DNA from 2 places in the Paracholeplasma manati genome. Region 2 is predicted to be linked to the other one. Evidence: riboswitches for the same ligand, from Rfam matches in the RefSeq annotation. Region 2 holds a riboswitch; the other holds the start of a gene.

Region 1 (3,516 bases), on a different contig from region 2:
AGCATTTAACCAAACACTTTTTTAGCCGCTTGTTTGGCTTTGAAGAAAATATCGATATCACAGACGATGTGATGGTGTTACACCGTCGAAACATCGTCATCAAGAATATCATCTTTTTATCGAATATCGTTTATTCGATCATATTATTCTTTATCGCAGCGGTAAACAATGAGCCATCTGACTGGCTCTTTTCTGCGTTGTCATTCCCATTCACTTTTTTCCTAAACAATGTCATTAACCGTTTGATATTTGGGGAAAGACACGATAAGACCAAACAAGAAGTCGCGATGTATGTTGAAGCGATTTATATGTTTATTTCAGCCATTTTGATCTATGCGAGACTGTATGGTAACTTTGAAACAGCAGCTTATATTTTGATTTATTATGCGGTGGTCGTTATTTCACTGTATCAAAGTCGTCGATTGATCATGTGGACGTTCCAAGGCATGGTCGCGGGGATTACATTTATCCATTTCGTTTGGACATACAAACTGACCGAACAGTATGAAGGTTTAGGTATCCTTGAGTTTTTAAAACAATTCCTACCAACCAAAGAAGCCCAAGATTTCTATCTGCGTATCGTCCTATTTACGATTTTCATGTTGGTTATTTATTCGATTGTATCGATGGGTGCTTACATGCAAGAAGAACGTAAAAATGAACTCATGAAACGTCGGGAAGTTCAATCGGATTTCACCAACATTGTCACGGATTTATACGCTGTGGTGTTATCTTCAAAACGGGCATTTTTGGATCGTCAACACATCGATTTGGTCTCCAAAATGAGCAGTCGTTTGGGGGCATATTATGGACTTAACAATAAACAGGTAGAATACATCGAACAATACGCTGTCATTCACATGCGAGCCCATGAAATCGAGGATTTGGTTCAAAAAGGGATTGAAAGTGAAGATTACGATAATTTAAAGAAGAAAACATCCTTAGGAACTATGATTGCAAAACGATTTCAATTGGCTCAAAAAGCCGAAGATATCGCAAGAGCACACATCGAAGGGGTGGCCAACGATAAGTTCGTCACAGAGATGAGGGCTATCCAACCGGCCATTGAATCTCAAGTCATTTTGTTGGCGGATTTATATGTCACGATGCGCAGTTCTAAATCGTATAAGAGACCTTATCCGAATGCTGCAGTCATCCAATTATTCGAAAAAAGCTTCTATGTTTATTTCGAGTCTACTTTGGTTGAACGCTTCTTAAAATTCAAAACAGACTTCGAAAAAATTTACAATGAATATTGATTCAAAATGACTTGCAAAAACAAAAACACATGTTATAATAGGTATGCTTAATTAACTGAATCCAATCTTATTAAGAGCTACGGAGGCTAGTCGCCTGTGATGTAGCAGCAACCTGCTTAAGCAAGGTGCTAATGACGAGGGGTACAACCCAACAATGAGAGATTAGAAACTCTTTTCGTTGGGAAAGAGTTTTTTTGATGTTTGGAGGTAAAAAACATGGAAAGAAAACTATTTACATCAGAATCGGTGACCAGTGGTCATCCAGACAAAATATGTGACCGTCTATCTGACGCCATTTTAGACGCGATTTTAAAAGAAGACAAGGACGCTCGAGTCGCTTGTGAGACAGCTGTGACCACCGGACTTGTTTTGGTGATGGGTGAAATCACCACTAAAACGTACGTGGACATCCAAACCATTGTCAGAAATACCGTTTCAGACATCGGATATGATCGTGGTAAATATGGATTTGATGCTGAAAACTTAGCGGTTTTGGTATCGATCAACAACCAATCGCCTGACATCGCGATGGGTGTCGATGAATATGAAGGCCATGAACAAGGGGCAGGCGATCAAGGCTTGATGTTTGGATTTGCATGTGATGAAACCGATAATTATATGCCGCTACCCATTGAATTGGCACACCGTTTGGTCAGACGATTAGATACCGTTAGACACGAAAATATCTTGGATTTCTTACGTCCAGATGGTAAAGCTCAAGTGACGATTGAATACGATGAACATGACCGTCCAGCACGTATCGATACCGTTGTTGTGTCTTCTCAGCACGCTGACATCGATATCGAAGTTGTACGTGCAGGCATCAAAAAAGAAGTCATTGATGCGGTATTACCAAAAGAATTGGTCGATGATCATACCAAATTTATGATCAACCCAACTGGTAAATTTGTGGTGGGTGGTCCTAAAGGAGACTCTGGTTTAACCGGTCGTAAGATCATCGTCGATACTTACGGTGGCTACGCAAGACATGGTGGTGGGGCATTCTCGGGTAAAGACCCTTCAAAAGTGGACCGCAGCGCCTCATATATGGCAAGATATATTGCGAAAAACGTCGTTGCGAGCGGGGTTGCTTCTAAGTGTGAAGTACAACTCGCCTATGCCATTGGTGTAGCGAAACCAGTATCCATTCGCATCGATACTTTTGGTACAGCCAAAGTCGAAGACCATCAAATCGTGGAAGTCATTCGAAATCATTTCGATGTTACCCCAAAAGGTATCATAAAAACGTTGGACTTAAAGCGTCCAATCTACCAACAAACCGCGAATTACGGCCATATGGGGCGTAGTGATGTGGAATTACCATGGGAACGTTTAGATAAGGTTGATTTCTTTAAGCATTTATTATAAAATAAAGTAGGTGATTCTATGGAATATAAAGACGTTTTAGCGACTTATGAAACGAAGCGATTGGAGATGTATCAAGCCTACCAATCGAACATGAAAAAAGGTTTCTTGTTATTGATTGTGTTGGTGGGCATCTATTTTCTAGCGAAAGCAGGACAAATCGCCAGTGAATACCGTAAACTCACCAAAGAAAAAATCATCAAAGCATTGATTGAATCCCAATATGAAGAAGCGGATTATAGACCACAAGATTCGATCTCATTGGCGCACATCAATGGTTTAAACTTCTATCAAAGACCTGACCGTTTTCACGGAGAAGATTTGATGAGAGGTAAATACAAGGGTGTTCGTTTTGCTTGTTCAGATATTCACATGGAAGAACGTGTTGAACATCGCGACTCAAAAGGCAACGTGACCTATTCATACCAAACGATTTTCAAGGGCCGTTGGTACACATTTGACTATGAAAGAGATTTTGCACAAATTCTTCAAGTCAAAGAAGGTCGATTTGTCGGTGCAGCCGCTCGAGGACTTAAAAAATATGAAACCGAATCGGTGCAATTCAACAAGAAGTTTAAAGTATTCGCATCCGATGAACAATATGTATATTACCAACTTACCCCAGTATTGATTGAAAAGATACTGGAAATGGAGAACATGCACCGAGGACACTACCAAATGATGTACTATGCAAATCACTTGGATGTCGCTGTGTATGATTCATCCGATTCATTCGAATTAAAATTGAAAACACCGCTAACGATGGAAACCATTGGACACATCTTAAATGATATTGATATGCCAGCCGCAATCATCAATGAGTTCAAGTTGGATAGCGAAAAGTTTAAAAAACAATAGGAGGATTGAAATATGGATACAGGACTTGTCGTTT
Region 2 (3,516 bases):
AGAACTCTTTTATACAACATCCATGAACTCAAATGGGATGAAGAAATTCTATCCATTCTAAATATACCCATGTCCATGTTACCTGAAGTCAAATCCAGTTCTGAAGTCTATGGACACTCTACCCCACATCATTTCTTTGGTGTAAAAGTACCGATTGCCGGGATTGCGGGAGACCAACAAGCAGCCTTGTTTGGACAAAACTGTTTTGAAAAAGGGATGGTTAAAAATACCTATGGTACTGGTTGTTTCATGCTTATGAATACCGGCGAAACACCGATTAACTCTGAACATGGATTACTAACAACCATCGCTTGGGGCTTAGATCATAAAATCACGTACGCCCTTGAAGGTTCTGTCTTTGTTGCAGGCTCATCGGTACAATGGTTAAGAGATGGTATCAAACTCATTCAATCTGCTTCTGAAACGGAAAGCCTAGCCACTGCCTTACCTTCAAATGAAGGGGTTTATATCGTACCTGCCTTTGTAGGTTTGGGTACCCCTTATTGGGATTCGGATGCGAGAGGGGCTATCTTTGGATTAACCAGAGGGACGTCTAAAGAACATTTCGCCAGAGCAGTTCTCGAATCGATCTGTTACCAATCGATGGATGTGTTAAGAGCCATGGAAGAAGACACCAAGCTTCCGATTAAATCCTTTAAAGTCGATGGTGGTGCAACCGTCAATCAATTCTTAATGCAGTTCCAATCCGATATTCTAAACTTAAGAGTAGAACAACCAAAGATTTTAGAAACCACAGCTTTAGGCGCTGCCTATTTAGCTGGTTTAGCGGTAGGCTTCTGGCAAACCAAAGACGACATCAAAGCTTCGTGGCAACTCAAAAATGCCTATAACCCTCAAATGGATGAATCTACGAGAGCCCATTTGGTTAAAGGTTGGAAGATTGCTGTAGCAGCGACCCAACATTTCAAAGTCAAATAAGGATTGTAAAACAAAAGATATTCAATTATAATATAACTACCATAAAGAGAAGGCGAGAGACAAGCTCATTGACCCTTCAGCAACCTACCATTTGGCAAGGTGCTAACGCTTGGATGATGGGGTTAAAACGCACTTAAACCCATCATTTCGATGGGTTTTTCTTTACCTCTTTATGGCTTAAGGAGGAGAATTTATGCCGTTTCCATTTGGTGAACATGCACCAGAAAAAGATGTAAAGAAGGTTTATTTCACATTCGTAGAATTACACACATTAAAAGACAAGGAAGTCCTTTTTGATTATTTGAAATCCAAAGGCAAATACCCAATGAATCCATCGATCATTACCGATGGAAAACTGGGTTGGATTGCGATACCAGTTTCTGACCAAGACAACACCTTTGGTTATTTGGGTATTCATAGTCGTGCTGAACAGGTGTATCATGGGGCGAAGTCATATAATAGCGTTGATGACTATATAAAAGAAAAAGTGTGATGGATTCACACTTTTTAAGGTTATTCAGTTACAGGGACTTGTAAAACTTTTAGACCAGCTTGTCTCAATGCTTTTACTTCAACATCGCTGGCTTGAGTATCGGTAATGAGATAAGTTAGCTCTTTGATGGAACCAGAACTGAAACTGTGTTCTCTACCAACTTTATTTTTATCTGCCAAAACGATTCTTGGACCAATGGTATTTTTTAACATCATTTCATTGATGGCGACTTCTTGTAAAACAGCGGTGGTGAATCCACCTTTTAAGGAAATACCACTACACCCTAAGAAGCACTTGGCCGCTTTGACTTTACTTAAATTATTCAATGCGAAATCCCCTACTAAGGATTCCTTAGGCATTCTGAGTTCGCCACCCGTTAAGATGACATACAAATTGTCTTTAGATTCACAGAAGATGGCACGGCCATTGTTGGTGATGACAGTAACCTGCTTGGCTGTAATGTATTCTAATACCAATAAAGCTGTAGAAGAGGTGTTGATAAAGATGGTATCGCCATCTTCAACAAATCGAGCAGCTTCTTTCGCAATCGCGTGTTTATGTAGTGCGAGATTTGAACTGAAAATATTGGTAGTGAAGTTCATCTTATTTAAAGACGCACCCCCGTGATGACGGTCAATGACATTTTGTTGTTGAAAATATTGAAGATCACGACGAATCGTGATTTCAGAGGTTTTTAACGCTTCTGCGAGTTCTTCAACCGACATACTTTCACGATACTCAAGTAATCTTAGCAGGTGTGTGCGTCTTTTTTCAATTTCCTGTTTTGAACTTTTCATGATTAGGACTCCTTCACGTAATTGACGACATGATGTACGTTTGGCGCAATCTCTTTGGCTTTATTCCAGTAAACCAAGTCGGTACCCTTTTGTTTGAGTTGACTGTATTTTGCGAAAGAAACATAGTAATAGGTTTGTTCACGTGGGTTTAAACGATCGAGCAATACTTGTTGTAACTCATCGTGTGCTTTAGAAGCATTTTTCTTATAGATATAATAGTCTGCACTGATTTGATGGATGTCATACACATAACGTGGTGTGTGACTCTTTTTTGTTTTGATGAAGTAGGCATCATAGATGTCTTTATATAGGGATTGGACTTGTTCATCGTTTTTCTCTTCGATGGCGATGTAGAAGCGGTTCACTTTATCGATCAATTTTAAACTGGAACTGCGTTGGAATATTAGGTGTTCTAGCGTCTTCTTTAGCTCATCAAACTCTCCCAAGTCACGATGATATAAAGTCTTAAATACCACATAAGTTTGTTGATACTCTTTGATCAAATCAAACTTCTGAACCTTACTTAACCAATAAAGCGCTTTAGGATGATCGACCTTAATATTGAGTGCATAAACCATTTTTCGGTGCATAAACCTTAGCACTTCTGATAATACAAAGAAGAAGGTGAAGAAGGATAAGAATACCACATAAAAGATTTGTGTGGTTAGATTGGATTCATTTAAAATGATCTGAACACCAAAGGCCACAAACACAACCAAAATCACAATCATCATGAAAGAACGCATTCTTTCAGACAAAATCAAGGAACGAAACGTAAACATAATATGAAATTCACCGCCCATTTATTATTTGATTACATTCTATCACCTAAAATCATAAATGTAAACGTTTAGATAGTTTTTAGCACATAAAAATGCATATATATGATTATTTGATGATTATTTGTGATTCTAATTGTCAAAAAAGGTTGCAATGAAATAGGGTCACGCATATAATGAAAGCGAAATCATTCGACTATCAAAATAACAGGAGGAAATACAAAATGGCTAAAGTAAATGAAATCACCAAAGACACTTGGCTAAGGGCAACTTTCCCTGAATGGGGTACTTATTTGAACGAACAAATAGAGGATGAAGTGGTCAAACCAAATACAGTCGCACTCTGGTGGATAGGTTGTATGGGCTTCTGGATAAAAACTGAACACAATACGAACATCGCAGTGGATTTATGGTTTGGTAATGGTAAGCGCACAACTCGTACAGCTAACATGTTACCAGGACATCAAATGGCAAACATGTCAGGCGGACGCTTACAACAACCTAACCT

The links. A riboswitch is a leader RNA that binds a small molecule or an ion and turns the genes downstream of it on or off. The one in region 2 is predicted to bind S-adenosylmethionine.
Region 1: another riboswitch for S-adenosylmethionine. It lies ahead of metK (methionine adenosyltransferase); the one in region 2 lies ahead of N7548_RS07690 (hypothetical protein).

Annotation. Positions count from the first base shown of each region.
Region 1 is NZ_JAOVQM010000004.1:83,883-87,398, forward strand. Features, by position in the region: gene N7548_RS06225 (hypothetical protein) at 1-1,259, shown strand, start outside; SAM riboswitch class I at 1,324-1,420, shown strand; gene metK (methionine adenosyltransferase) at 1,476-2,627, shown strand; gene N7548_RS06235 (DUF3137 domain-containing protein) at 2,646-3,482, shown strand; gene N7548_RS06240 (LemA family protein) at 3,495-3,516, shown strand, end outside.
Region 2 is NZ_JAOVQM010000008.1:30,909-34,424, reverse strand. Features, by position in the region: gene glpK (glycerol kinase GlpK) at 1-939, shown strand, start outside; SAM riboswitch class I at 976-1,059, shown strand; gene N7548_RS07690 (hypothetical protein) at 1,133-1,432, shown strand; gene N7548_RS07685 (DeoR/GlpR family DNA-binding transcription regulator) at 1,453-2,229, opposite strand; gene N7548_RS07680 (hypothetical protein) at 2,232-3,011, opposite strand; gene ulaG (L-ascorbate 6-phosphate lactonase) at 3,233-3,516, shown strand, end outside.